DNA from 2 places in the Blautia sp. DFI.3.45 genome. Region 1 is predicted to be linked to the other one. Evidence: riboswitches for the same ligand, from Rfam matches in the RefSeq annotation. Region 1 holds a riboswitch; the other holds the start of a gene.

Region 1 (15,379 bases):
ATCCTTCAGTCCCTGGGCAATATCCGGAAACATCTCCGCACATACATCCACAAACATTTTATCGGATTCCACCACATCAATGCTCTCAATCTGTGGATAATGGATCAGTTCTCTGGCAACTCCACCGTCACCGCCGCCGATGATCAGAACATTTTTTACATTGGGATGTACTGTCATTGGCACATGCGTGACCATTTCATCATAAATAAATTCATCCTTGTCAGAAAATACGATCTCACCGTCCAGAGCCACAAATCTTCCAAATTCTTCAGACTCAAACACATCGATTCTCTGAAATTCACTTTCCCCTGAAAATAACTGTCGGTTAATCCGGACAGAAAGCTTTACATTTCCTGTATGGAACTCGGAATACCATAATTCCATGATCAGATACCCCCTTTCAGGACCTGAAGATTTTCTACCTTCGGATCCTCCATTCCCTGCATGGAACAGCCTTTGTCTCTTGCATAAAGAATGTATTCTACAATTTCCTGTGTCACCATTTCTCCAGGAGCAAGAATCGGGATTCCCGGAGGATAACACATAACAAATTCACCGCTGATCCTGCCTGCCGCCTGTTCCATGGGCAGAGATTCTTTCTCCGCATAAAATGCCTGCTGTGGAGACGCCACCACTGCAGGTGCGATATATTCCCCGGAAAGCATACCTGTGCTGTCCTTCTTATACAGACGTTCAATATCAGCCAATGCCCCTACCAGTCTCTCAATATCCTGAAGCCTGTCTCCGATGGAAATGTAAGCCAGAATATTACAGATATCTCCAAACTCGATCTGAATATCATATTCATCTCTGAGAAGATCATAAACTTCAATACCTGCCAACCCATTTCCCAGTGTATAAATGGAGAGTTTTGTAACATCAAAATCAAAAACACTGGTTCCATTGATCAGATCCATACCATATGCATAATAACCGCCGATCTCATTGATCTCCTCTCTGGCATACTGCGCCATCCCTGCAACCTTTTCAAAGGATTCCTCTCCCCTGAGTGCCAGATTTCTTCTGGAGATATCCAGACTGGACAACAGAAGATAAGAAGCGCTTGTGGTCTGAGTCAGATTGATGATCTGGCGCACTTTCTCTGCATTCATACTCTTATTCAAAAGCAGCAGCGAACTCTGTGTCAGACTTCCGCCGGATTTGTGCATGGAAACTGCCGCCATGTCAGCACCTGCCGCCATTCCGGATACAGGAAGGTTTCTGCCGAAATAAAGATGGGTTCCATGAGCCTCATCTGCCAGCACCTTCATTCCTCTTGCATGAGCCTTCTTTACGATAGTCCGCAGATCCGAACAGATTCCATAATAGGTAGGGTTATTTACAAGAACTGCCACCGCATCCGGATTCTCATCCATAGCCTTCTCCACCTGACTGACTTCCATGCCAAGGGAAATGCCCAGCTGCGCATTCACCTCCGGGTTTACATAAACCGGAATTGCACCGCACAGTACCAGGGCATTGATGGCACTTTTATGTACATTTCGCGGCAGAATGATCTTATCCCCTGCCTTGCAGACAGACAGGATCATGCTCTGCACTGCAGATGTGGTTCCTCCTACCATAAGGAATGCATGCGCTGCGCCAAAAGCATCTGCTGCAAGCTCCTCCGCTTCTCTGATCACCGAAACCGGGTGGCAGAGATTGTCCAGCGGCTTCATAGAATTAACATCCAGCCCCACACATTTCTCTCCCAGCAACTGTGCAAGCTCCGGATTTCCTCTTCCTCTTTTATGTCCCGGCACATCAAAGGGAACGACTCTCTTCTTTCGGAAACGTTCCAGTGCTTCATATATGGGCGCATGCTGTTGTCTTTCATAATCCATTTGACATGTTCCTCTTTTCCTGTCGTCATGTACCGGCAAATACAGTTCTATCATTCAGCAATTGTATACTGCCTCAAACCGGCACAATGATTCAATTATTTCTCTATATATTCAAGTCGAACGCATGTGAGACACATCCTCGCAAAGCGTTTATCTCCAACCATATCCTTTATATTTGCTATATCTGCACAAAAAAAGAAGCAGATAAGTTCATTCACCATCTGCTTCTCTCATGATCTATAGAATTTCTCAGGCTCTGTCTCTTTATATACTGACCGGATTTCCCGTATAAATCCGTCTGTATCCTGTGCCTGTTCCCGTATTCTGAAATATTCATGACTGCTGTCGTCTTCAATCGCTGGCAAATATATGCTATGCTCTTATTGACCGTTTCACAAGATGATGTGTGCTTACGCACTGATTATTATAAAGTAATCAACTTATAAAATTTGAGCTCCTAACTCAATCAATAATGTGGTGTCTCCCACCCGGCAACTGCCCCGCCTGTCCGTATGGCTTAACATTCAGAAACTGTCTCTGAATGTGAGCAAATATTTGCATGAAAACGATAATGTCTTTTCATACTAAAGATGAGAATAACATATCTTCTGAACTGTTGTCAATTCCATTTTCCATATTTTGCACTAGAGCGTGTCTGAAAAAGGCTTTCTGCAAGATGTGCGTCACAATTTGTGGGATATTTTGCCCGGATGAGGGCGCCGTAGCGGGCTACGGCAACTGAATTCGGGTGAAATATCCCGCAAAGTGGGGGCGTGCAGATTGCGGGAATGATTTTTCAGACACGCTCTAGCTTTACCCGCTTTTTATATTTTCTTCATTTATCAGGGAAAACTGTGTTTATTTTTTAACAATTTCTTTCCTTGAGAAAACGTATTTTCTTTCATGACCAGGGATTACGATTCTCTTCTCTTATCAATTTGCACAACTTTTATCCAGTTTACTCACATTTTTTGACGTTTCAACAAAATTTTCTTGACATTTTTTTCTCAAAATGATATATTGTATTCATCAATTGAAAGAACCTTCGAGTACTGACGGAAAGAGTGGAGTGCAAACCACGTGGAGTCGGAGGTTTGTGGGAGCCGACCGTCTGGGCAGTATTTGAAATATTCAGATACTGGCCTTTTTTTATAACTTTCAGGGCAGAAATCAGGAATACCAGGCAGACCGGCCAATACTTCTTTCAATTAATAATTGTTGCTGATCGCGGAGTGAACAGCAACAGAAGTTTTTCATGTTATGCGGAAACGAAAGGAGAAAAACAATTATGGGATTCAAATCAGACATTGAAATTGCACAGGAATGCGAGATGCTTCCAATTACTCAGATCGCAGAGAAAGCAGGTATTGACGACAAATATCTGGAGCAGTACGGAAAATACAAAGCAAAAATCGACTACAATCTTCTGAAAGAAAGTGATAAGAAGGATGGAAAATTAATCCTCGTTACAGCTATCAACCCAACTCCAGCAGGAGAAGGTAAAACTACTACTACTGTAGGTCTTGCAGATGGTATGCAGAGACTTGGCAAGAGTGTTATGGTAGCTCTTCGTGAGCCATCCTTAGGACCGGTATTCGGTGTAAAAGGTGGTGCAGCAGGCGGCGGATATGCACAGGTTGTTCCTATGGAAGATATTAACCTTCACTTCACAGGTGACTTCCATGCCATTGGCGCAGCTAACAACTTACTGGCAGCTATGATCGATAACCATATCTTCCAGGGCAATGCATTAAACATCGACCCACGTAAGATCACATGGAGAAGATGTGTAGATATGAACGACCGTCAGCTTCGTAACGTAGTAGATGGTCTTGGCGGAAAGACAAACGGTATGCCTCGTGAAGACGGATACGACATCACAGTTGCATCTGAAATCATGGCAGTTCTCTGTCTTGCAAGCGACATCAAGGACCTGAAAGAAAGATTATCCAAGATCATCATCGGATATACATACGGAAAAGTTTCCGAGCAGAAACCTGTAACAGCAGGTGACCTTCACGCAGAAGGCGCTATGACAGCCCTGTTAAAAGATGCTCTGAAACCAAACCTTGTACAGACTCTGGAACACGTTCCTGCAATCGTACATGGCGGACCATTCGCAAACATCGCTCATGGATGTAACTCTGTAACAGCTACAAAGATGGCTATGAAGCTTGCTGATTATGCAATCACAGAAGCTGGTTTCGGTGCTGACCTTGGTGCTGAGAAATTCCTTGATATCAAATGCCGTATGGCTGGTTTAAAACCAAGCGCAGTTGTAATCGTAGCTACAGTACGTGCCCTGAAATACAACGGCGGCGTTGCTAAAGCTGACCTTAACAATGAAAACCTGGAAGCTCTTGAAAAAGGTATCCCGAACCTGTTAAAACACGTTTCCAACATCAAAAACGTATACAAACTTCCATGTGTTGTTGCTATCAACGCATTCCCTACAGATACAAAAGCAGAGCTTGACTTTGTAGAAGCTAAATGTAAAGAACTGGGCGTTAACGTTGCTCTTTCTGAAGTATGGGCAAAAGGCGGCGAAGGCGGAATCAAACTTGCAGAAGAAGTTATCCGTCTTGTTGAAGAACCAAACGACTTCTCCTATGCATATGAACTGGAAGGTTCTATCGAAGACAAACTGAACCAGATTGTTCAGAAAGTATATGGCGGTAAGAAAGTAGTTCTGACAGCTAACGCTCAGAAACAGGCGAAACAGTTAGAAGCTCTTGGCTTTGGCAACTGCCCGATCTGTGTAGCTAAGACACAGTACAGCTTAACAGATGACCAGACTAAACTGGGTGCTCCTACTGACTTCGAAGTTACAGTACGTAACCTGAAGATTTCCGCTGGTGCAGGATTCATCGTAGCTCTTACAGGCGAGATCATGACAATGCCAGGTCTTCCTAAAGTTCCGGCTGCTGAGAGAATCGATGTAGACGAGACAGGTAAGATCACAGGTCTGTTCTAATCCAGTTGAAATCAATCGAATAATTCAAAAATATAAAAATCATATTTATATATGATATGTGTCCAGACGATTTTACAGGCGGGAAGATTTTCCCGCCTGTTTTTTTCTTTATTTTTTTATAAGATAATCTTTTCCGGAAATACCAGGTTCCGTCATATGGATCGGATCCAGAATGCGATTAAGTTCATCCTCGTCCATAAGCTTTTCTTTCAGAATCAGACTTCTTACAGATTCGCCTGTCTTAATTGCCTTTTTTGCAATATCCGCAGCCTTCTGATATCCAAGATGGGGGCTGATTGCAGTGATAATACCTACACTGTTTTCTACCAGATAACGGCATCTTTCTTCATTTGCCGTAATTCCTACAATACAATTATCTACCAATGTCTGGACTGCATAGCCAAGAGTATCGATAGACTGAAACATGCAATAGAAAATAATCGGCTCAAACGCATTTAATTCCAGCTGACCAGCCTCTGCAGCCATGGTAATGGTAACATCATTACCAATAATATTAAAAGCAACCTGATTCACTACTTCAGGAATAACCGGATTAACTTTACCTGGCATAATAGAGGAACCATTCTGTTTTGCCGGAAGATTAATCTCCCCAAAACCAGTACGTGGACCGGAGGACATCAGACGGAGATCATTTGACATTTTGGAAAGAGTTACCGCACATGCTTTCACAGCACCGGAAACGGCTACAAATGGATCCAGATTCTGAGTGGAATCAATCAGATCAAAAGCCTGTATAAAGTCCATTCCCGATATTTCAGTGAGATTTGGAACAATTCTTCTCAGATAGCCCTCATCTGCATTAATTCCTGTTCCAATAGCAGTACCTCCCATATTAAGAGTCCGCATTTCATCCATTGCTTTATCCATTCTGTGGATATCACGCATGATTGCTACCGAATATGCCTTAAATTCCTGTCCCAGACGAATTGGTACTGCATCCTGCATCTGTGTACGCCCCATTTTTATTATGTGATCAAACTCTGTAGCTTTTTCATTAAGAGCATCATAGAGGCGAAGAAGCTGTTTTTTCAGATTCTGCAACAAACGAAGAGAAGTCATTTTACCGGCAGTAGGAATAACGTCATTGGTAGACTGTCCACAATTCACATCATCGTTAGGATTTATAATTGTATAATCGCCCTTTTTTCCTCCCAGTATCTCAATCGCGCGATTTGCAATTACTTCATTGGCATTCATATTTAAAGATGTGCCAGCTCCTCCCTGAACAGGATCCACAATAAATTCATTATGGAATTTTCCTGAAACAATTTCATCACATGCCTGGACAATCGCCTGTGCTTTTTTCTTCTCAAGAAGCCCCACCTCACAATTGGTTATCGCTGCTGCTTTTTTTATGTATGCAAGACTGTTAATAATTTCCGGATGCATATTCAGCCCCGTAATGTGAAAATTTTCAGCCGCACGTAAGGATTGTACTCCATAATATACATCTTCCGGAATATCCTTTACACCAATAGAATCCCTTTCTACACGATAGTCTGTTTTTTTCATAGTTATTCGCCCTCCCATGTATTTGCCCTCATTATATATCTCTGCTATAATATAATCAAATACATATATTTTTATAAAATATATAGTGTTTAAATTATATATCGGAGGAGTTTATATGTTTCAGGGAATGGAATACATCTATGAGGTCTACAAGGAAAAAAGCTTTTCCAAAGCTGCTGCTGCTCTTTTCATTTCGCAGCCTTCTTTAAGCGCCAATGTAAAACGTGTGGAAAACCGTATTGGCTATCCTATTTTTGATCGAAGTACCAAACCTTTGCAGTTAACTGAAGTTGGAAAACATTATGTACAGGCTGTTGAAAAAGTCATGGATATTGAAAATAATCTCGAAAACTACCTACTGGATCTGGGAAATCTCAAAACAGGAACTCTTAATGTAGGTGGCAGTAACTTTTTTTCTTCGTGGATTCTGCCTCCCCTTATTGCTGATTTTTCCCAAAAATTCCCCCATGTTCAAATTTCTCTTGTAGAAGAAAGTACAGCAAAGCTATCCCAGTTTCTCCAGGCCGGAAAGTTAGATCTGGTAATTGATAACTGTATTCTGGATAACCAGATTTTTGAACATTATATCTACCAGAAAGAACAACTTCTTCTAGCGGTTCCCAAAAATTATTCAGTAAATACCAGACTGCAGAAATATCAGATTCCTATTGAGGAAATCCGGAACGGGCAGTTCCGTTCTTCTCATATTCCTTCTGTTCCATTAAACAACTTTGAGAACGAACCATTTATTATTCTTCGTTCAGATAACGATACCGGTAAGCGTGCGCTGACCATTTGTCAGGAAAATCACTTTTCACCTTCTGTAGTATTTCGCCTGGATCAGCAGATGACTGCCTATAATATTGCATGTTTGGGAATGGGTATCACTTTCATCGGGGATCTTCTGCTCTCCAGAGTTCCAACAAATTCAGAACTTGTTTTTTATAAGCTGCCCGGTCAGAGCAGTAAACGCACTGTATTTTTTTACTGGAAGAAAGGCCGCTATATCAGCAGAGCCATGGAAGAATTCCTGAAGCTGCCCTTTTCCTGATATGTCATAATCAATAGGCTATGGTGATTGGTCATCATCATATGTACGTCAAAATGGGGTTGTTGTGCTAAATAAGCACAACAACCCCAGTATGTCAGGCAGATATTCGATTAGAACAATGGCTTCATCGCCGGATACAGAGTTCTGAACTTCTGATATCTCTCTTCATATTTTGCAACCAGTTCAGGATCCGGTTCTACTGTATCAACAACTTTGGCAAATTTCTTACCGATGGTTTCTACATCCGGGTAAGCACCACAGCCTACTGCTGCCAGCATAGCACCACCCATGGACGGGCCTTCTTCGTTCTCCAGAACATCAACCTTCAGGTTCATAACGTTTGCAATGATCTTCTTCCACAGTGGGCTCTTAGCTCCGCCACCGCAGATCTTGGTTCTCTCAATCTTGATTCCAAGGCTTCTTGCAACTTCCAGGGAATCACGAAGACCAAAGGCAACACCTTCCAGAACAGCCTGTGTCATGTCTGCTCTTGTGCTGTCCATGGACATTCCGAAGAATACACCTCTTGCATCAGGATTATTATGAGGTGAGCGTTCTCCCATCAAATATGGAAGGAAGAATACATGATTCTCTCCCAGCTTCTGAATTGGAGCCTGCTCTGCTGCGAAATCCTTTGTCTGAAGAATCTCCTCTGCCCACCATTTGTTACAGGAAGCTGCGCTGAGCATGCATCCCATCAGATGATAGCTTCCATCTGCATGACAGAAAGAATGAAGTGCGTTATTTTCGTCCACACCAAAGTTTTTACTGGAAATAAACACAGTTCCGGATGTTCCAAGAGAAATATTACACTGACCGTCACCAACTGTACCTGTTCCTACAGCAGCTGCCGCATTGTCACCTGCACCTGCAACAACTTTTACATCTTCACTGAATCCAAGTTCTTTCGCAATCTCAGGTTTCAAAGTTCCTACTACTTCCCAGCTCTCATACAGTTTCGGAAGCTGTTCTTCTGTGATTCCACAGATCTCCAGCATTTCTTTTGACCAGCAGCGGTTCTTTACATCAAGAAGAAGCATACCGGAAGCATCAGAAACATCTGTACAGAAGGAACCGGACAGGCGATATGCCAGATAATCCTTAGGCAGCATGATCTTTACTACCTTCTTAAAGTTCTCAGGCTCGTTTTTCTGCATCCAGAGGATCTTCGGTGCTGTGAAGCCTGCGAAAGCAATATTTGCTGTATACTGTGAAAGTTTGTCTTTTCCGATCACTGTATTCAGATATTCTGTCTCTTCGCCTGTACGTCCGTCATTCCAGAGGATTGCAGGACGGATCACATTATCATCCTTGTCAAGTGTTACCAGACCATGCATCTGGCCGCCAAAACCAATTCCTGCTACCTGCGCTCTGTCGATATCCTTTGTCAGCTCTTTCATTCCTTCCATACTCTGCGCAAACCAGTCTTCCGGTTTCTGCTCAGACCAGCCCGGATGTGGGAAGAATAAAGGATATTCTCTGGATACGATGTTACAGATTTTTCCTGATTCTTCCATAAGAAGAAGTTTTACAGCGGAAGTACCAAGGTCAATACCAATATAATACATAAGTGCTCTCCTTTTCTATTTCTAATCTAATACATCCCAGAGCAAAGCCCCGGGATGCCTTTAATATAGTGTCAGTTTATTTATTCTGTATTCAGATTCATTCACTTCACATGAACATTAATAATCCGTTTTACTGATTTCTCATTAACCCCATGGATTTTCTGTCGGGTATCTTACGCCTGCCGGCTGGTTATATCCAATCTTCTTAACATCCAGTCCAAGGAATTTCACTACCTCATAGAATGCTTTTCCGTAATGTCCAAACATAACTGCTCCATGATGCGGATAGTTGCCCTCGATCAGTACGTGACGGTAGAATCTTCCCATTTCTTTGATTGCGAAAATACCGATACCACCGAATGATCTTGTAGGTACATCCAGTACTTCACCTTCTGCAACATAAGAAACCAGCTCGCCCTCGGAATTGCACTGTAAACGATAGAATGTAATGTCAGATGCAGCAATATCACCTTCAAGAGTTCCTCTTGTAAAGTCTGGTTCAGATCCTGCCGGCTCAAGAAGTCTGTGCTGAATCAGCTGATATTTAACAGCTCTGGAATCACACATCTTGCATGCAGGAGTATTTCCACAATGGAATCCCATAAATGTATCAGTAAGCTTGTAATCGTATTTTCCTTTGATATCTTCATCATAGATATACTGTGGAACAGAGTTGTTGATATCAAGCAGTGTAACTGCATCATTGGAAATGCAAAGTCCGATGTACTCACTAAGTGCTCCGTAGATATCAACCTCACAGGATACCGGGATTCCTCTGGAAACCAGACGGCTGTTTACATAGCAAGGTTCAAATCCAAACTGTGACGGGAATGCTGGCCAGCATTTGTCAGCAAATGCAACATATTTTCTTGCTCCCTTATGAGCCTCTGCCCAGTCAAGAAGTGTAAGCTCAAACTGTGCCATTTTCACATTAAGGTCAGCATAATATTTGCCTTCGCCCATCTCTTTTGCCATATCTGCACAAACTTCCGGGATACGAGGATCATTTTCATGCTCTTTGAAAGAAACAAGAAGATCAAGCTCTGAGTTCTCTTCAATCTCAACACCCAGCTCATAGAGGCCTTTAATAGGTGCGTTGCATGCGAAGAAGTCCTGTGGACGTGGTCCGAAAGTAATGATCTTAAGATTGCTGACACCGATGACTGCACGTGCAACCGGTACGAAATCAGCGATCATCTTTGCAATATCATCTGCTGTTCCAACAGGATATTCCGGAATATATGCTTTCAGATGACGCATTTTTAAGTTGTAGGAGCAGTTAAGCATACCACAGTAAGCATCACCTCTGCCGTTGATCATATCACCGTCACCTTCTGCTGCTGCTACATACATACAAGGTCCGTCAAATCTCTCTGCGATCAGAGTTTCAGGAGTTTCAGGTCCGAAGTTTCCAAGGAAAACAACCAGCGCATTACACTCTGCTTTGTTTACATCTTCAAGAGCTTTCTCCATATCCTTCTCGTTCTCAACAGTTACAGGACATTCATAAAGTTCACCTTTATAAGTTTCCTTGATTGCTGCACGTCTCTTTTCAGAAAGCTGAATCGGAAAACAGTCACGGCTTACTGCGATTAATCCAAGTTTTACTACTGGTATATTGTTCATAATATAAATTCCTCCATATTTGATATGTATTTATATGATTTTGTTATTCATTTACTATATTCTGATACTCTACTGCCACAGATTCCGAGCAACTCAGTCAATGGTGATATTCTCTCCACGAAGTCCGTTTACTGCACCCTCGATTGCCGCATCTTCATGTGCAATGAGCCATTTGTTCTTAGCTGTCAGCAGGCTGTCCTCGCCTGTCTTAGCTGTCTCAAATGTAAGATCTGTATTGGTTCCTGCCGGAAGTACGACTACACACTGGAAACCGCCATCCTGTACATTGCATGGCGCATAATGAAGTGTAGTTGCATATACTTCAATACCTGTTCCTGCAGGTACCAGGAATGCTTCGATCTTAGAAGTATCATATGTAAAATCATCTGTGATATCCTGCTGGCTTCCGATAAGCAGCACCAGATCTGTTACCGCTACATTGATCTCTGAACTGCGGTGATATTCTACTGCATTTAATTTCTTATTATGTCCGTTGCAGTATCCAATTTCGATCGGGATTCCGCCAAATCCTTTATTCTGCAGTGCTTTTGCTACATCCAGAGCTTCCAGCTCCTCAACAGATGGTACATAAACCACATCATCCGGAACCGGTGTATGTTTCATTTCTTTGAGAAGAGCACTGAAGTCATACCCTTCAAGCACCTTTCCATATTTACGGAAGGAAGCATCTGTTACATTCTGAATTTTCACTTCAAAAACCTCCTTATATTCTGTCGATATTACGTTTTCTTGACTGTGCTTAGAATATATCAGAATAAAGGGTATTTTTCGCCAGTTTTCTTGTCTAATCTATAGCGTTTTTTTGACCTTTTTCATTTATCTGTTTTCGCATCTCACTTGGAAGTATCCCATATCTTTTCTGAAATTCCCCGGAAAAACCCCTGCTGCTGCAAAATCCATTATCTAGTGCAATCTGACTAATTGTATGGTCTGTATTCAGCAAATCCCTGTACGCATATGCCATACGGATATCCTGCAGATAAGTTTTATAGTTGATTTTTGCATATTTTTGAAACATTCGCGACAAATATGCATCCGAGTATCCAAAAGTAGCCGCCACATCAGAAAGCTTCAGTTCCTCCCTGTAATGCTCACGCATATATGTGGTGATTTTTGACAATGCATCCAGACGGCGGCTGTGTCGGATATCCTTCTCCCTGGTCTCTGTCACACGGTAATCCTTCACCAGGATATACATGATCTCGTAAAAAATAGAAATTGTCCGGAACTCATATCCAATTTTCCGCTCGGAATACACATGATATAATTTACGAAGCAAAGAAGCCAGTTTCTTATCCACCAGCTCCTCCTGCCCCCGAAAACGGATATATCTCTGGGCAGTAAAATAATTCTCAAACTGTTTCAGAGGAATCTGCAGAACTACTGTTTTATTTTTCTCCACAGCATGGATAGAGTGGATCTCATTGGAATTAATGATTATCTGCTCTCCAGCTTTCAGCGGATATTCATCCTTATTTACAAAAAAATCCAGTCGCCCCTCCATCACAGCAAAAATCTCTACAGACGTATGCCAGTGCTTCTCACGCACATAATTGCCATTTCCTCCTTCAAAAAGAAAAACCTTAAACGGAAGTCCCTCATTAGGAATGATCAGTTCATGCTGAAACTCCATATATATTCACCTCCTAACAAAATAACCGCAGTATTCGGATACTCCAATATACTGCGGCTATTTCGATAACTATCCAGCTTTCTGCATACCAAATCTGCTGGATGATCCTATTCTTCACATAGTCCCACCCACTGCTTATTGCTTTTCGCAATTGAAGCAGGGGACTTACTTGATTCGGTTAAGATAACACATTATTTGCAGAGCTCTGCCACAACCTGATTAATTACCTTTCCGTCTGCTTTTCCTTTCATATCAGCCATAACAGCCTTCATGATCTGCCCCTTATTTTTCGTTGCGATCACATCTGCAAATTTTTCTTCCAGATATGTCTTTACCTCTGCTGCATCCATCTGTTTTGGTGCATATTTGGCAATCACATCATACCTTGCCTGATATTCAGCCTTCAGATCCTCACGGCTTTCCGGACAGGTATCCAACTGTTCTTTTACAGTTTTCAACTCCTTCAAAATAACTCTGTCCACCAGATCGCTCTTAATTTCATCACGGCATCCCTCATCGATCGCTACTTTTTTTACTGCAGAGATCAGAGAGGAGACTGCTTCTTTTGTTACTTTATCTTTGGCTTTCATAGCTGCAACCATATCTTTTCTTAATACTTCTAATTCCATTTTATATTCCTCCTCGTTTTTTCTAGTGATTCCATATCGTTCTACTGCTGCACAGTCAAATGCGCCTGCATTCCTGATATTTTTCACTCAAATCATAATTCTATTCATCAGCATACCACGATTTATCTGAAAATCCAATGCTAATTGACATAAAAATTAATTTTTTAGTCCCCGCTTCATCGTGTTCTCCAGTTCTTCCATTTGTCCCAGGATCAGTTTCTGTCTGTCATCAAACAGTAGTCCCTTGTTGTGACGGTAATACTGGTCAGAACCATTTTCCCGGATAAACCAGATACTGTAAAAGTTTGCATTCAGTTCCGTAATAAATGCTACCATTTCCTGGCTGTCACCAAAGGCTGCTTCCATAAAATCAAAAACATTCTGAAGCGTCTGAGAGATATATTCTGTCTGAGTTTCCAGGTTGTCTGCCTCCGCTGTAAAAGCAGTTTTTGTCTGCTCATAGGTATCTTTTTCCGAAATTTCAACAGCTTTATTATTCTCTGTTTTATCTTCAGAACCAGTTTCTCCCCTCAGTTCTATCCATAATTTCTCAAGAAAATCCACTGTACGGATAAATACTTTTTCTTCATTTTTAGTGAGAAGCTCAGATTTTTTTGCAGTCTGAAAATCATTTTCTGCCTTTTTATAAATGGATTCCAGCGTCATTTCCGGAAGGTTATCTCTGTATTCTGTCATGTAACCATAGAGCTTTGTCACATAGGCATCCATAAAATAACAGTCTGCAAATAACTGGCTGAGCTTTCCGTTCAGCAGACCAACAATACTCAGATGCTCATCCAATGAAGCATTGCGGATCTTACCCAGAGTGATGGGTGTCCATTTACCCTGAAGCAGATCCTCCACTGCATAGTCTGTCTTATACTTATTGTATAATGCCAGATATGCGGCAAAATCTTTTGCGATCATTGGATGCTGGATATACTGATATACCACCTCTCTGTCCACTTCTTTATCCAGTGTTTCATATACCTGTATCAGCCTTGAAAGATCTTCCCAGCCTCTGGCAGTGGCAAAAATCCGTCCGTCTACTGTGTTCTCCATTCTGTAGAAATTCTTTCTGCGAAGCTCCAGATAAGAGATCACAGCCGGATGGATTCCCTGCTCATAGGCATATTCTTTCCACACTTCAAAATCCGGCTGCACATCAATCCTCTTGATTCTGTCAAGGGTTACTACGTCAAATTCGCGGACAGATTTATTGTATTCCGGCGGGTTTCCTGCTGTCACGATCACCCATCCTTCCGGTACTTTCTGATTGCCAAATGTCTTTCCCTGAAGAAACTGCAGCATCATAGGCGCCAAGGTCTCTGATACGCAGTTAATCTCATCAATAAAAAGAATTCCTTCTCTGAGACCTGTTTTTTCCATCTTTTCATAGACAGAGGCAATAATCTCACTCATAGTATATTCTGTGACAGAAAAAGTCTCCTGACCAAAGGTTTTCTCTTTGATAAACGGCAGTCCTACTGCACTCTGACGGGTGTGATGTGTGATAGTATAAGATACCAGACCTACCTTACATTCCCTGGCGATCTGTTCCATAATCTGCGTCTTTCCAATACCCGGTGCCCCCATAAGGAGAATTGGTCTCTGGCGTATGGCCGGGATCAGGTATTCTCCAAATTCATCCTTCGCAAGGTATGCTTCTATTGAGTCCTTTATCTCCTGTTTTGCTCGTTTTATATCCATAATGTAAATCCTTTCCTGCTGAACACTTCTTACTTTTACTCAGTTTTCTCATTTCCTTGATATCCACGAATTACTCCGCGATTTGCAGCTCCCGCAATTATAATTTTCTCTCTTCATTACCTGTCTGGCTTCTCAAAATCATCCTCATCCAGGATCAGTTTCATAGCCCATACCGGCACATCCACATCTCTGTAATTATCCTGCATAAACACAAATGCAGTCTTATATGGTGGCATTTTCTTCGGGTAAATCCCGAATCCATCCGTAAAATAGATCAGCCCTTTCAGGTTATGAAATTCATGCTGTTCCAGCAGTTTGTCCACCCATTCAAATGCAGGCCTGAAATCTGTTCCGCCATCTCCATACAGTTCCAGATGTTCCATATAGTCTTTCATTTCTTTCCGGGAGGTAATCCTTTTATCTGTGTGGACTTTCTCATCACACTGAATGATGTGCACATTGATTTTTGTAAAAAAGCTCTCACTCTCACTAAGTACACCGTAGGTTTCCTCCAGAAACTTTCTCACCAGTTCTCCTGAACAAGACATGGAGGTATCGATAATGATCACGAACTCCTCTATCTTCTTAACTTCTTTGGATTCCAATGGTTCGATCAACGGCATATTTCCATAAAGACGCAGACCGTAGGTATAGAAATTGTAATCAAAACTGTCATCATCCACTGCCAGTTCTTCATGAAAAACTGCAAATTTCCGCAGGAATTCTCTGTAATCGTACCGACTTCTGTTCTCTGTTTTTATCTGCTCCAGGAAATCTCCGTCCCGCTCAC
Region 2 (15,379 bases), on a different contig from region 1:
CTTCCTCTCCGCGTGGAACGTCACTGCTATAATGCACAGAAGATTGCCGAATTCCTGAATGCCCATGAGAAAGTATCTCACGTAAACTATGCCGGACTTCCTGATGACAAATACTATGCACTTGCTCAGAAATACATGAACGAAGGCAGAACCTGCGGTGTTATCTCCTTTGAACTGACAGGTGGTCGAGAAGCTGCAGTCCGCTTTATGGACAGCTTAAAGCTTGCCACCATCGCAACGCACGTAGCAGCATCCAAAACCATGATCCTGCATCCTGCAAGCCATACTCACCGCCAGATGAACGATGAACAGCTTGTGGAAGCCGGCGTATCACCGGGAATGATCCGTCTCTCCGTTGGTATTGAAAATGTTGAAGACATAATTGCTGACATCGAACAGGCATTAAAAAACGCTTAAAAATCAAATTCAAAAAATCCGACAAAACTTCTGAAATGATTTTATCATTTTCTGGTTTTTGCCGGATTTTTACTATTTTATCCAAAAATATTCTTCAGAATTTTTACTCAAGCAGATATACGTCTGTATAATATACGCCTTTATCTTCCCCTTCCTGATGAGTGGCAACATAAATATCAATACAATTATGTTTAATCGCACCGCCACAGTCCTCAGCCACATAAACCTGTCCATTGATCACAACTTTCGAACCATATGGAATCTGTGTAGGATCTACAGCAATCGTACGATTCGTCGTAGCCGTCACACCTGTGGAGGTAACCCCATTCGCCCAGGGGCCACAGCAGATACTACATGGACAGTAATGTGTGATCTTAAACGTTCCAAGAGGTTTCAGTGTTGCATCAGAAGACACAGCAATAGGAGTTCCTACCTGAACACCACTGACAGCCGCTCCTTTTGAAGCAGTTACACCATCCACAGCCTCTGCAAAAACGCCTTTGCCTTCACTTTTATGAATTGTTCCTGCTTCTTCACCGTCTACTTTAGCGACCTTTGACTCCTCTGTTTTCTCCTCTGCTGCTGTATTCTCCAGAACACTGGTAGGAATATATCCAATGCCTCTTTTTCCATTCTCTTTTTTATAGTAAATCTGACTCCAGATGCCATTTACTGTAGCCAGGCGCTTCACTTCATCCTCCTGAATGACCTCACCTACTACCTGTCCATCCTTCTTTCCCGGATAATCCAGAATATCACTGTCCTTCAGTGCTGTAAAAGTTCCCTTTGCCTGAGCAACCTGATCACTGTCATTGATATGTTTTGTGGGCACATAGCCACTGATCTTTTCCGTACCCTTTTTGCTCTTTTTCTCATAAGTCACTTTACTCCAGCCATTATCACATACGGCCACTCTCTCTACACCGGTACCAAGATACACTCTTGCAAGCTTCTTTCCGTTTTTCCCTGGCATAGAACGTATATAAGTCGCCTTTGCAGAAACAGAAACCTTATCTGACTTGGCAACTGCAGTTACCTTCTCTCCACTTCCATTATCAATCTCAAAGGTCTGCGGTGTCTTATTATCCTGCTTATAAGCATTAATTGTCCCCTCATAATCCAGAATATCCGCAGAAACTGTTGTTGATAAAGTAAGCATACTACAAACTAATAATGCTAAAATTTTTTTCTTCATAAACTGAGCCTCAACTCCTTTATCGTCTCTCTCCGTCTGTCCTATCATAGCACACCCCCTCCCAATTTGCAATTTTCCACCCCATCCTTCACGGAATCTTCATAAACTATATTGCTTCTATTATTTCTATATGCTATAGTAAAATTATCAGAATTCTATTCTGCCTTACGAAAGATAAGATAAAATATAAATATTTTTTCGTAAAGGAGTGTGATTTTATGACTGCTGTTAAAGAACGTATTATAGGTGCTGTATCAATTATGAGTGATAAAGATGCTAATATCTTCTGGCATATTATTCAAAAACATTTTAAACTGCCTGATACATTCGCAGATATAGAAAAAGTTGAACCCGATGAAACAGATTTAATAATGTTAAAGGAAATCGAAAACAACCCTGACTGTCACGAATTCATTTCTCAGGAAGAATTAATGAAAGAACTTAATATGTAAGTATTGTTCCCTGAAAAGTGCCAATTTCAGCACTTTTCAGGGAGTCATAATTTTTCAATAAAACCATCATAAAAAATTTCAAAATAAATAAAAAAACATTTGACAAACTCCACTGCATATAGTATCATATATTTTGTCGCTGAGGTAATCACTCAACTGACATCATAAATGCGATAGTGGCGTAGTTGGTAACGCGCGACCTTGCCAAGGTCGAGACCGCGGGTTCGAGCCCCGTCTATCGCTCTTAAAGCATCAGCTAAGGCTGATGCTTTTTTCATCCCCTTCTATTAACTTTCCATAACTATAGCAATTCCATATCTGCGAATAACATCTATAGCCAATATCCTTGATTAACATCCCTGAGTCAAGCGTATATTCGCAATCCGCTTCGCTACGCGGCTCTACACCAGCGCAGGACATTATATGTTTTTGCCCGCATTTGCAGGAGTCTTAGAAAAAGTTAGCGCCAGGAAATCTGCGTTATGTAAAAAAATTTCACTGTCTGAGCCACATTTGCGGCGAGTTTGAAATTTTTTTACATGTTTTTAGCAGATTTCCTGGCGCTTAGTTTTTCTTAGGCTCCGAAACCGCGGACAAAAACATATAATGTCCTGCGCGTCCCCATACCAGCACCTTAGTGATGGAACAATCTGATACCAGTAAAACTCATCACCATTCCATATTTATTGCAAGTCTCGATCACAGCATCATCACGCACAGATCCACCCGGCTGCGCAATATACTTCACGCCACTCTTATGAGCACGCTCAATATTATCACTGAATGGGAAGAATGCATCAGATCCCAGTGTAACATCCGTCATCTGATCCAGCCATGCACGTTTCTCTTCTTTTGTAAATACTTCCGGTTTCTCTGTGAAAGTTTTCTCCCACATACCATCAGCAAGTACATCCATATATTCATCCCCGATATAAACATCAATGGCATTGTCACGTTCCGCACGTGAAATTGTATCTTTAAATGGCAGATTCAGCACTTTCGGGCACTGGCGAAGGAACCAGTTGTCTGCCTTCTGTCCTGCAAGTCTTGTACAATGTACACGTGACTGCTGTCCTGCACCAACACCGATAGCCTGTCCATCTTTTACGAAACATACAGAGTTGGACTGTGTATATTTCAGGATGATCAGAGAAATCTTCATATCTCGTTTTGCTTCCTCTGTAAGCTCTTTATTCTCTGTCACAATATTGGAAAGCATTGCATCATCGATTTCAAGCTCCTGACGGCCCTGCTCAAAAGTTACACCAAATACTTCTTTGTGTTCCAGCGGAGCCGGTACAAAGTTCTCATCGATCTGGATCACATTGTAATTTCCTTTTTTCTTCTGCTTCAGGATCTCCAGCGCTTCCTCTGTGTATCCAGGTGCAATAACACCGTCAGATACCTCTCTCTTGATCAGAAGTGCTGTATCTTTATCACACACATCAGAAAGAGAAATAAAATCACCAAAAGAGGACATTCTGTCAGCACCGCGAGCTCTTGCATAAGCGCATGCTAATGGTGAAAAATTCTTCCAGTCCATATCATTTACCCAGTAGATCTTTGCCAGAGTCTCTGTAAGAGGAAGTCCTACAGCAGCACCGGCAGGAGATACATGTTTAAAAGATGTAGCAGCAGGAAGTCCTGTTGCTTTCTTCAGATTGGATACCAGCTGCCAGCCATTAAAAGCATCCAGGAAATTGATATATCCCGGTCTTCCGGAAAGGATCTTTACCGGAAGCTCAGATCCGTCTGCCATATAAATTTTTGCAGGTTTCTGATTCGGGTTACAGCCATATTTTAATTCGAATTCTTTCATTATATAAATCCTCCGTATGAACCAAATAAGTATTTTAAAATTAATTCCTGTAAATAATTTCTTACTGCGAAAGCATCATCTTATGTTCACAATAATCTATGAGCACTATCTGTACTCAGTAAGTGACTATTATTTATTCTTATTAATGATCTTGCTTTCGTACTTACCTGTCTCAATATCAATATATCTTACAAACAGAGATACTTTGTTATCTTCGTTCAGGCTGTTCCAGAGAAGTTCTGCAAACTCATCCATATCATCCGGAATTGCTACCAGTTTCGGTTCGCCTTCAAAGCTTGGAAGTGGATTTCCGTCACATTTATAAGTATGGATGAAATGTCCCTCTCCTGCAATGGCATTCTCGTATGCAAATGTGTATCTGTTACATGCATCCGGATTTCCGTTGTTGCTCTTGAGAATTGACATTGCATAGTTGAATTTTCCGTTCTCTACGTGCATAACACCGGAGATACGAGGTGTATAGTTCGGACCGTCCGGCTCGAATTCTCTGCTTCTTAAGGACTGCTCAAAAGTAAGCTGATGATCCATTCCCTCATAAATGGTATCTGTCTGATCTCCGTTAGTTACGATTGTTTTGTTTCCCAGTACACGTACAGGTGCATAGATGATCAGACTCGGATCTGTAAGTTTGGACGGATCAAATGCCTGGGTACGGATTCCCTCACCATCCTCTACAAATACTCTGTTTCTGCTGTTCTCGCTTCTGCCCATGATGAAATAAGCTGTCACTGCTTTCTTACCGTCTGCGGAACGTCCAATCACAATTCCTCTGCCAGGATAGGAATTCTCTTTCAGTTCTTTTTCCAGTGATAACATTTCCATAATTTTTCTCCTTTTCGTTAAAAATAAGGTTAAAAAAAGCCTGGGAAACCTATTTATTCATTGAATAATTTCCAGGCTGCCCAGGCGGTCGGCTCATATACTCGCTGCACTCCCTGTAGGTAATCCTACTTCCGCCAGTCATGCAGGCACTGTCGTGAAAAAAAATCACACGTTGTTATTATAGTACAATACTTCTTTGTGGATTTCAAGGCAAATTTTTTTGTACTGTGCTGAATTTTCGTTTTACTGAACATCCTGCAAACCATAATCAACATCAATCTGCGCCGCAATATCCGATTTCATCTGTATCCATGCATCCGGATTCTCCACATAATATTTCGGACAGTTTTTTCCGGTAACATCATAATGCCGGATCACGTTCTCTGATGTAAGCCCAAACCGCACGCACAACCACGCAGAAAGCTTCACTGCCGAATCATAAGTTGCCTCATTAAATTTCCCCGTCTCATCCGGATGACAGCACTCGATGGACAAAGTATCTACATTACGTGAGTTCGTCGCATAGGACATCTCTGACGTAGGAATACACTGCACCACTTCCCCATCCAGCCCCACTACAAAATGACTGCTCACCTTTGTGTCATGAGTAGTCGCCAGATTCTCAAAGTAGTTCCTGTTTGCAATGGCTGTTGCCCCCGGATTTGCAGTATAATGAATGGCAATATACTGTACACTCTCAATAGGAATCTGCGGTCTGGAATATTCATTCGGTGTCAGCAGTTCCACATCTATGTACGGCGCCCCTTCTTTTTGCCATTGTTCCGGTCCGCCTGAAGAATCCGCATTATCTGTTCCTGACTGTTCCGCATCAGAAATCATCGTGTCAGAATTATGTAAAAAGTCCCCAATACTCCATCCATTTTCACTGGCCCGATTTATTATGATCCACCCGATCAGAACTATGATCACGAGCAGCATAAGGCTCATAAGAATTCTCTGATTTCTCTGCCTTACTCTGCTGCTCTTTCGTCTTTTCGACCTGCTGTTTTTCTTTTTTACTGCAGTTTTCCCTGTTCTGGTATCTGTTTTTTTCTTTTTGTTTGTATGCTTTTGCATTTTTACCTTCTCTTACGGGATTTTACTCCCTGCCAAAAATACCCCGGCCGGCATGCCTGGAAATCTTATTTCTTTCCATCAGCAGCCAGCCGGGGCATATATTACACCTGAAATTTATTATTTGTCATCTACGCTATAGTTCGGAGCTTCTTTTGTGATATGAATATCATGTGGATGAGATTCCTTAAGAGATGCAGCAGAAATCTTGATGAATCTGCCTGTTTCTTTAAGCTTCTCAATAGTTTCTGCTCCACAATATCCCATACCGGAACGGAGACCGCCCATGAGCTGGAATACAGTATCCTCAACATGTCCTTTGTAAGCAACACGTCCTTCTACGCCTTCCGGAACAAGTTTCTTCGCATTCTCCTGGAAGTAACGGTCTTTACTTCCGTTCTCCATAGCTGCGATAGATCCCATACCGCGGTATACTTTATATTTTCTGCCCTGATACAGTTCGAATGTTCCCGGGCTCTCGTCGCATCCTGCAAACATGCTTCCCATCATGCAGACATTCGCACCGGCTGCGATTGCCTTTGTGACATCTCCGGAATATTTGATACCACCGTCTGCAATGATCGGGATTCCGTATTCTTTTGCAGCTTCGTAGCAGTCCATAACAGCAGTGATCTGCGGAACACCGATACCTGCAACAACTCGTGTGGTACAGATAGATCCAGGTCCGATACCAACCTTAACTGCATCTACACCGGCCTCGATCAGAGCCTTTGTCGCAGCACCTGTTGCTACGTTACCTGCGATTACCTGCAGTTCCGGATATGCTGCCTTGATCTCGCGTACAGCCTTCAGAATGTTCTCTGAATGTCCATGTGCAGAATCAATTACGATCACATCTACAGATGCCTTTACAAGTGCATCAACACGTGCAAGTACATTAGCAGTGATTCCTACCGCAGCACCGCAGAGAAGACGTCCCTGCTCATCCTTTGCAGCCAGAGGATATTTGATCTGTTTCTCAATATCTTTAATAGTAATTAAGCCTTTTAAGTTAAAGTCATCATCTACAATGGGTAATTTCTCTTTACGTGATTTTGCCAGAATCTTCTTGGCATCTTCCAGTGTAATTCCCTCTTTGGCTGTAATCAGTCCCTCAGAAGTCATGCACTCTTTAATCTTCTTGCTGAAATCTGTCTCAAATTTCAGATCACGATTAGTAATGATTCCGACCAGTTTTCTGCCCTCTGTGATCGGCACACCGGAGATACGGAACTTTGCCATTAACTCATCTGCGTCCTTAAGTGTATGTTCAGGAGATAAATAGAAAGGATCTGTGATAACACCGTTCTCAGAACGTTTTACCTTGTCTACCTCTTCTGCCTGCGCTTCAATGGACATATTCTTATGAATAATACCAATACCACCCTGTCTCGCCATAGCGATCGCCATGCGATGCTCGGTTACTGTATCCATTCCTGCACTCATCATAGGAATGTTCAGTTTAACCTTCTTTGTTAAGTAAGTTGTGACATCTACCTGATTCGGAATTACCTTTGAATATGCCGGAACTAACAGCACGTCATCAAAAGTAATGCCTTCACCAATGATAGTACCCATTGCATTTCCTCCCTTGCGTATATGAAATTAAATTACTATTGTAATGTAAAAAGGAACCAGCAACTGGTCCTTTTATTTTCAACAAGTGTAACAAAAATCAGATTCTATGTCAATCCAAAAAAACTTTGCTCGGTGCTGAATTTTTCATAGCCTGTGCAAGTGCCTCATCCGGTTCCAGGATGATCTTGCATAAATTTCCGTCCAGTCTTGTGATAACACCAAAGCGTTTATGCTCTGGATTTCCTGATGAAAAGTCCAGTACTTTCATGTTCTGGTTTCCGTTGTAATAGTCCATTCTGTGGGAATCCAGCGGTGCTGCCAGATCTGCTTCTGATAATTTGAAGCTCTTTACTTTCTTTCTTTTTGTCTTTGACATGATCATGTCGATGTCAAAATCGCCATTGATAAACAGATATTCATATTCTACATCTGTTTTCGGGATTACAAAATAGCATGCAATTCCAAGCGCTACGGCAATGATCAGTGCCAGCGGTGTGATGATAAGTCCGGCAAATACTGCCAGCACTGTCAAAACGATCAGACCGTATTTGAGCAGGCTGTCTTTAGCCGTCTTATCTTTCTTTACCAGTAATTCTGAATACAAGTCGCCCATTGTTTCGTCTCCTTTTCATTTGTTCAGCTGTTGAAAACAGCTTTTTTTGCACAGCATATTTAACAATTATATTTTATTCATCATGCTGTTTTTCTGCATTATATCACAAAACGGAACCATCGTCTATGACGACGGTTCCGTTTCACATATTCCACCTGTACTATGTACTATTGTTACTGTTCACACACCACTGTTCCGCGAGGTGTTTTGGCATGAATATGCCAAAATCCCGAGACATACAAGCCAAAATTCCATTGCCGCAGGCAATCTGGAATGAATTTTGGCTATGTTACTGTGAACGGAATGAACAGTAACATACTATTTTTATCTGAGCATACTGCAGTATAATTTTATCGTTTATTAAAAATTACATCATTCCCATTCCCGGGTTAGCAGCCGGTGCAGGTGTGTCTTCTTTGATAATTGCAACAGCAGATTCTGTTGTAAGTAATGTAGACGCAACGCTTGTAGCATTCTGAAGAGCACTTCTTGTAACCTTTGCAGGATCAAGGATACCTTCGCTTACCATATCTACATATCTTTCGTTCAAAGCATCAAAGCCGATTCCCGGTTCGGATTCTCTTACTTTGTTGATGATTACGGAACCTTCAAGTCCTGCATTTGCAGAAATACGGAACAGAGGAGCTTCCAGAGCTTTCAGGATGATATTTGCACCTGTCTTCTCGTCACCTTCCAGAGTTGCTGCAAGTTTTGCAACTTCTTTGGATGCGTGGATGTAAGCAGATCCGCCACCTGCGATGATACCTTCTTCTACTGCTGCTCTTGTAGCTGCAAGAGCATCTTCCAGACGAAGCTTAGCTTCTTTCATTTCTGTCTCAGTGGAAGCACCAACACGGATAACAGCTACGCCGCCAGCCAGTTTTGCAAGTCTTTCCTGTAATTTTTCTTTATCAAATTCAGATTTTGTTTCTTCAATCTGTCCACGGATCTGAGCAACACGGTTTGCGATTGCATCTTTGTCACCCATACCGTCAACGATAACTGTGTTCTCTTTTGCAACTTTAACAGATTTTGCACGTCCTAACTGCTCCATAGTTGCGTCTTTCAGTTCCAGACCAACTTCTTCGGAGATTACCTGGCCGCCTGTAAGGATTGCGATATCCTGAAGCATTTCTTTTCTTCTGTCACCATATCCCGGAGCTTTGACAGCTACTACCTGGAAGGTTCCTCTTAATTTGTTTACGATCAGAGTTGTAAGAGCTTCACCCTCTACATCTTCAGCAATGATAAGAAGTTTCGCACCAACTTTTACGATCTGCTCCAGTAATGGAAGGATTTCCTGGATGTTGCTGATCTTCTTGTCTGTGATCAGGATATATGGATCTTCCAGATTTGCTTCCATTTTTTCCATATCTGTTGACATATATGCGGATACATATCCACGATCGAACTGCATACCTTCTACAAGGTCAAGTTCTGTGTGCATTGTCTTGGATTCTTCTACTGTGATAACGCCATCTTTGGAAACTTTTTCCATAGCATCTGCTACTAACTGTCCAACAGTCTCATCGCTTGCGGAAATAGATGCAACGTTTGCGATCTGTTTCTTGCCGCTGATTGTCTGGCTCATGTTCTTGATTGCTTCTACAGCTACATCTGTAGCTTTCTTCATTCCTTTTCTGAGGATGATCGGGTTAGCGCCTGCTGCCAGGTTTCTCATTCCTTCGTGAACCATAGCCTGTGCAAGAACAGTAGCTGTTGTTGTACCATCACCTGCTACATCGTTTGTTTTGGAAGCAACTTCTTTGATCAGCTGTGCGCCCATGTTTTCAAATCCATCTTCCAGTTCAATTTCTTTTGCGATTGTAACACCGTCGTTTGTAATAAGCGGAGCACCGTATGGTTTGTCAAGAACTACGTTTCTTCCTTTCGGTCCTAATGTTACTCTTACTGTATCAGCTAATTTATTTACACCAGCTTCAAGAGCTGCTCTGGCTTCTGCGCCGAATTTAATTTCTTTTGCCATGATAATATGACCTCCTGATTCAAATTTTGATCTCTATGAATTTTTTCTGATACTTAGCCGGTATTTCATGTTACATCCTGTAAATATTATCTTATAAGTATCTTCATTTATGTTTTCTATTTTGATATTGCTTATTTAACAATTGCAAGAATATCATTCTGTTTTACGATAATGTATTCTGTGCCATCCATCTTTACTTCTGTTCCTGAATATTTGGAGTAGATAACTTTATCACCTACAGCTACTTCCATTTTTACTTCTTTGCCGTCAACAACTCCGCCAGGTCCTACAGCTACAACTTCTGCCTGCTGTGGTTTCTCCTGTGCCTGTCCCGGAAGAACGATTCCGGATTTTGTTGTTTCTTCTGCTTCAACCTGTTTTAATACAACTCTGTCACCTAAAGGTACTAATGTCATGATCTATATCCTCCTTTATTCTCCAACTAAAGCTTTCCTGTTACCGTACTCTTTTCGTTATCGCAAAATATCCGGTAACTATTTCGGCACTCTGTCTGATTCTGCCGATTTTTGCTAGCACTCATTTACTTCGAGTGCTAATCACTGTCCTTATATTATTGAAAATGAGTCGATTTCGCAAGTGCTTTTATCATTATAAAATAATCTATATTCTCTTTTTTACTTATATATACTCTTTTTTTCTTTTGTTTTCTTAATTTACAAATAATTTTGTCATAACAAGTCCGGAGAGCTTTATTATGTTATAAGCATATTACGGAGTAATTTTCTTTAACATAAAATAAAAAGACCGTCCACCATACAGCAGACAGCCTTCTTGCATTCATTATTTATGGAAGCTTCTATATCAGGATTTCTTATTTCTCTGAGCTTTAATCTCTTCCAGTTCATCAAAGATGACTTCATTCAGCACTTTAATGTAGGTTCCTTTCATACCGGAAGATCTGGATTCGATCACACCGGCACTTTCAAACTTCCTCAAAGCGTTTACGATAACAGATCTGGTGATTCCCACGCGGTCTGCGATCTTACTTGCAACCAGGATTCCCTCATCTCCGTCAAGTTCATCAAAAATATGGATGATCGCCTCCAGTTCGGAGAAAGATAAAGTATTAAACGCAGATTTCACTACCTGCTGCTTTCTGTCCTCCTCAGCATTCTCTTCATGAACCGCTCTCATCATCTCAAGCCCTACAACGGTTGTTCCATATTCACTGACAATAATATCTTCAATGTCATATGGTTTCTCATAACGATACATAAATACAGTACCCAGTCGTTCCCCTGCAATATCTATCGGATTAATGATTCCCTGATAACTGCTTGATACATGTTCAAATCCCAGTGTCTGAAGATTTACATTCTCTTTTGTTGACAGGACACCCAGAAATCTCTCGTTTAACAGGGAATCTACATATCCGCCAACCTTGTCCTCGATCAGTTCAGTGATCTCCTCTACTCCCGGGCATAAACTGACACCCAGAACCTTTCCTTTTTTACTGAGAACCAGAATGTTGGAACTCAGTGTCTCCATCAGAACCTGACAGATGTCATTAAATACCACTTTGCTGGAACTGCTGTTATGCAGAAGTTTATTAATTTTTCTTGTTCTATCCAGCAGCTGAACACTCATATTGTCCTCCTTTCACCCTGTACATATCCGAAATCTTTCTGTCATTATTTCATAAATGAGCAGTCACTTTCTTTTGCTCGCAAGGAAGATTCAGACACACATGGTCATTAACATTACTGATACTTTGATTTTACACGTTTTAAAGTCAAATTACAAGACAAATTTTACTATTTTTTTATTTATTTTTGCTTTTCTGAAAATAGATTCCTTTTATAATATTATTCAATAAATATCATCATCAAAAGTTCAAAGGATTGAAGACAAAAAGTCAGAAAGTCACTGACTGTAAGACAAAAAACGGAACTGTTGCATTAATGAAATTCATTTTCAACTGCTGCAACAGTCCCATTTATAACATTTACAATCCGTTATTATTCTTTCTCGTCCTTTGCCTCTACATATCCACATGTCTCCTGGCTGCAGACAAGCTTATTCCCCTTTTCCACCATATAGCTTCCACATTTCGGGCATTTCTTTGCTGATGGCTTCTGCCAGGACATGAAATCACAATCCGGATTATCCTCACACCCGTAGTACTTACGTCCTTTTTTGGTTTTCTTAAGCACAATCTCTTTTCCACATTTCGGACATGCCACCCCGATCTTCTCAAAATATGGTTTGGTATTTTTGCATTCCGGAAATCCCGGACATGCAAGGAATCGTCCATGAGGACCATATTTGATCACCATATGTCTGCCACAGTTTTCGCAGATCACATCTGTCACTTCATCCTGAATATCAACCTTTTCAAGTTCTTCCTCTGCAGCATCTACATCCTTCTTCAGATCCGGATAGAAGTTGCTTACTACTGTCTTCCACTTTACAGTTCCTGCTGCCACACAGTCCAGAAGCCCTTCCATAGTCGCAGTGAAGTTTACATCTACAATACTCGGGAAAGCCTGTTTCATAATATTATTGACAACTTCCCCCAACTCTGTAACATACAAGTTCTTCTGTTCTTTTGCAACATAACGGCGGCTGATGATCGTTGTGATCGTCGGCGCATAGGTACTTGGACGTCCGATCCCCAGTTCTTCCATAGTCTTGACCAGAGATGCCTCTGTATAATGTGCAGGCGGCTGCGTGAAATGCTGTTCTGGTTTCAGTTCCTTAAGACTAAGCTTCATTCCTCTTTCAAGACTCTGATTCAGAACATTTCCTTTTTTCTGGTCCTCTTCATCTGTGTATACAGACATAAATCCGTCAAATATGATCTTGGAGGCAGAGACTGTAAAAATATACTGGTCTGCACCAATCTTTACAGATGTTGTTTCGTATTTTGCAGGAGCCATTCTGCTGGCCGCAAAACGTCTCCAGATAAGCTGATACAGTCTGAACTGATCTCTTGAAAGAGATTCCTTCAGTACAGCCGGTGTACGGCTGATGTCTGTAGGACGGATCGCTTCGTGAGCATCCTGGATCTTCTGTCCCTTTTTCACAGCTTTCTCAGACTTTGAAACATAATCCTCTCCGTACTGAGCAGTGATATATTCTCTTGCAGCAGCATCTGCTTCCTCCGAGATTCGGGTGGAATCTGTACGCAGATAAGAAATCACACCTACCGTTCCATTTCCTTTGATATCAATTCCTTCATACAGCTGCTGTGCCAGACGCATTGTCTTCTGTGTGGAAAAGTTTAAGGTCTTGGCTGCTTCCTGCTGTAAGGTACTTGTAGTAAAGGGAAGCGGTGCATTCTTGATCCTCTCGCCTTTCTTTACTTCATTGATCTCATATTCTTTATCTTTCAGAGAGGCCAGAAGTTTATCCATTTCCTCTTTGCTGTGGATATCCATCTTTTTATCTGTTCCATAAAACTTCGCCTGCAACGGTTTCTTCTCACCCTTCACCTGAAAATCTCCCTCCAGGCTCCAGTATTCTTCCGGAATAAACGCATTGATCTCATCTTCTCTGTCACAGATGATACGAAGCGCAACAGACTGTACGCGCCCCGCACTTAAGCCTCTCTTGACTTTTGCCCAGAGAAGCGGGCTGATGGTATAACCTACCATACGGTCAAGCATACGTCTTGCCTGCTGTGCATCTACCAGATCCATATCCAGGTCTCTGGCCTGTTTGATTGATGATTTTACTGCTGTCTTGGTAATCTCGTTAAAGGTAATCCTGTGCATCTTCTTCGGATCTTCTTTTAATGCCTGCATCAGATGCCAGGAAATTGCCTCTCCCTCGCGGTCAGGGTCAGTTGCAAGATAAATCTTATCTGCTTTCTTTGCAGCCTTGCGAAGCTTTGCAAGCAGTTCTCCCTTTCCTCTGATCGTTATATATTTGGGTTCAAAATCATGCTCAACATCAATTCCGAACTGACTCTTCGGGAAATCACGGACATGTCCGTTAGAAGCTTCCACATCGTAATTCGCACCGAGAAATTTCTTTATTGTTTTCACTTTTGCAGGTGATTCTACTATCACCAGATATTTCGCCATGCTACCTCTCCTAGTCGTAATCTGTTATTCTTCACAGTGTCCCTGAACGGGCACATTGCCTGACAGCGATATTGTTACATATGAAAATCGCCCTGCGCCGCAGAAACGTGAAGCACAATAATCATAAATCGTCAACTGTCTTTTACATAATAATGTCTCCCGCTCTCTCTTATGAGCCCCCGCAGTGTCAGTTCCACAAGACAGTTGCTTACCTGTGCCGGGGAAAAGCCTGTTTTTCTCACAATGTAGTCGGGATTTTTTGGTCGTAAATCGAGACAACTATACACCATATTCAAATCTCTTGCAAGTCCCAAGTTGTTTTTTTCACCGTTTTGTGTTACTTTTTCCATCGAAATTCCAAGTTCTTCCAGCATAATTTCCGGACAGTATGCAATCCCTGCGCCGTCGTAGATCAGCTTATGGCAGCCTCTGCTGAGTTCATCTGTCACTGCCCCCGGAATCGCATAGACCATCTTTCCCTGTTCCAGTGCAAATCCCGCAGTGATCAGCGAACCGCTGTTTTCTTTTGCTTCCACTACCAGAACCGCGTCTGACAAAGCACTGATGATCCGGTTTCGCGCCGGGAAATGCCAGGAAACAGGTCCTGAACCCAGTGGACATTCACTGATGATCCCGCCATTTTCCCATAAGATCCTCTCATAGAGTTTTCTGTTAGATTTCGGATAGCATACATCAACACCACTTCCAAGCACCGCAAATGTAGGCATCTTTCCTTCCAGTGCGCCTTTATGTCCTTCTGAATCAATGCCAAGTGCCATACCGCTGATAATCTGGACTCCAGCTACACTTAACGCTTTCGCATACCGGAATGCCTGCATCCTTCCATAAGGACTGCACATTCTGGCACCGATCACTGCCACCGTTCTTCTCTTAGGATCAGGAAGTCTGCCTTTTACATAAAGCTTTGCCGGCATGGAGGAATACTGCTTCATTATCTGAGGATATTCCGGATCTGATTTCTCAATACATCGTATCTGACCTGTACTGTATTCTTCTGTATGATTATTTTTCACATCAGTTCTTTCCATATAAAATACCTCACTGACCTTTATTTTATGACAGAATCTTTGTCAAATGCCCTGTACGAAAGTGCTTCTCCGATATGATGACCGGCAATCATTTCTTCCCCTTCCATATCCGCAATTGTTCTGGCTACCTTCAGGATCCTGTGATAGGATCTGGCACTGAATGCGATTTTTTCAAAAGCTCTTGCCAGAAGTCGGGATGCGCTGTCTGTAAGAGGGCAGAATTTATCGATCAGACTGCTCTTCAGCTGCCCGTTAAAATTTATTTTCTCATCTTTATACCGTTCTTCCTGGATCTTCTGTACT

The links. Region 1 has a riboswitch for ZMP and ZTP ahead of LJE09_RS09445 (formate--tetrahydrofolate ligase). Riboswitches for the same ligand answer to the same signal wherever they lie in the genome.
Region 2: it holds a riboswitch for ZMP and ZTP, as region 1 does, so the genes downstream of both, LJE09_RS11000 (IMP cyclohydrolase) here and LJE09_RS09445 (formate--tetrahydrofolate ligase) in region 1, are expected to answer to the same signal.

Annotation. Positions count from the first base shown of each region.
Region 1 covers NZ_JAJDMI010000022.1:23,923-39,301, forward strand. The annotation lists gene speE (polyamine aminopropyltransferase) at 1-384, opposite strand, end outside; gene LJE09_RS09440 (aminotransferase class I/II-fold pyridoxal phosphate-dependent enzyme) at 387-1,844, opposite strand; gene LJE09_RS18795 (DUF6783 domain-containing protein) at 2,464-2,556, opposite strand; gene LJE09_RS18800 (DUF6783 domain-containing protein) at 2,533-2,586, shown strand; gene LJE09_RS18805 (hypothetical protein) at 2,633-2,713, shown strand; ZMP/ZTP riboswitch at 2,883-2,968, shown strand; gene LJE09_RS09445 (formate--tetrahydrofolate ligase) at 3,133-4,818, shown strand; gene LJE09_RS09450 (aspartate ammonia-lyase) at 4,927-6,369, opposite strand; gene LJE09_RS09455 (LysR family transcriptional regulator) at 6,467-7,402, shown strand; gene xylB (xylulokinase) at 7,513-8,970, opposite strand; gene LJE09_RS09465 (L-fucose/L-arabinose isomerase family protein) at 9,115-10,596, opposite strand; gene LJE09_RS09470 (DUF4867 family protein) at 10,690-11,307, opposite strand; gene LJE09_RS09475 (AraC family transcriptional regulator) at 11,402-12,250, opposite strand; gene LJE09_RS09480 (GatB/YqeY domain-containing protein) at 12,442-12,879, opposite strand; gene LJE09_RS09485 (ATP-binding protein) at 13,036-14,589, opposite strand; gene LJE09_RS09490 (vWA domain-containing protein) at 14,706-15,379, opposite strand, start outside.
Region 2 covers NZ_JAJDMI010000028.1:28,950-44,328, forward strand. The annotation lists gene LJE09_RS10975 (O-acetylhomoserine aminocarboxypropyltransferase/cysteine synthase family protein) at 1-417, shown strand, start outside; gene LJE09_RS10980 (3D domain-containing protein) at 521-1,660, opposite strand; gene LJE09_RS10985 (hypothetical protein) at 1,831-2,064, shown strand; tRNA gene LJE09_RS10990 (tRNA-Gly) at 2,235-2,307, shown strand; gene LJE09_RS10995 (phosphoribosylaminoimidazolecarboxamide formyltransferase) at 2,699-3,883, opposite strand; gene LJE09_RS11000 (IMP cyclohydrolase) at 4,013-4,726, opposite strand; ZMP/ZTP riboswitch at 4,798-4,878, opposite strand; gene LJE09_RS11005 (peptidoglycan recognition protein family protein) at 4,970-5,674, opposite strand; gene guaB (IMP dehydrogenase) at 5,921-7,378, opposite strand; gene LJE09_RS11015 (DUF6106 family protein) at 7,488-7,991, opposite strand; gene groL (chaperonin GroEL) at 8,359-9,978, opposite strand; gene groES (co-chaperone GroES) at 10,110-10,394, opposite strand; gene codY (GTP-sensing pleiotropic transcriptional regulator CodY) at 10,801-11,586, opposite strand; gene topA (type I DNA topoisomerase) at 11,958-14,027, opposite strand; gene dprA (DNA-processing protein DprA) at 14,159-15,076, opposite strand; gene LJE09_RS11045 (YifB family Mg chelatase-like AAA ATPase) at 15,097-15,379, opposite strand, start outside.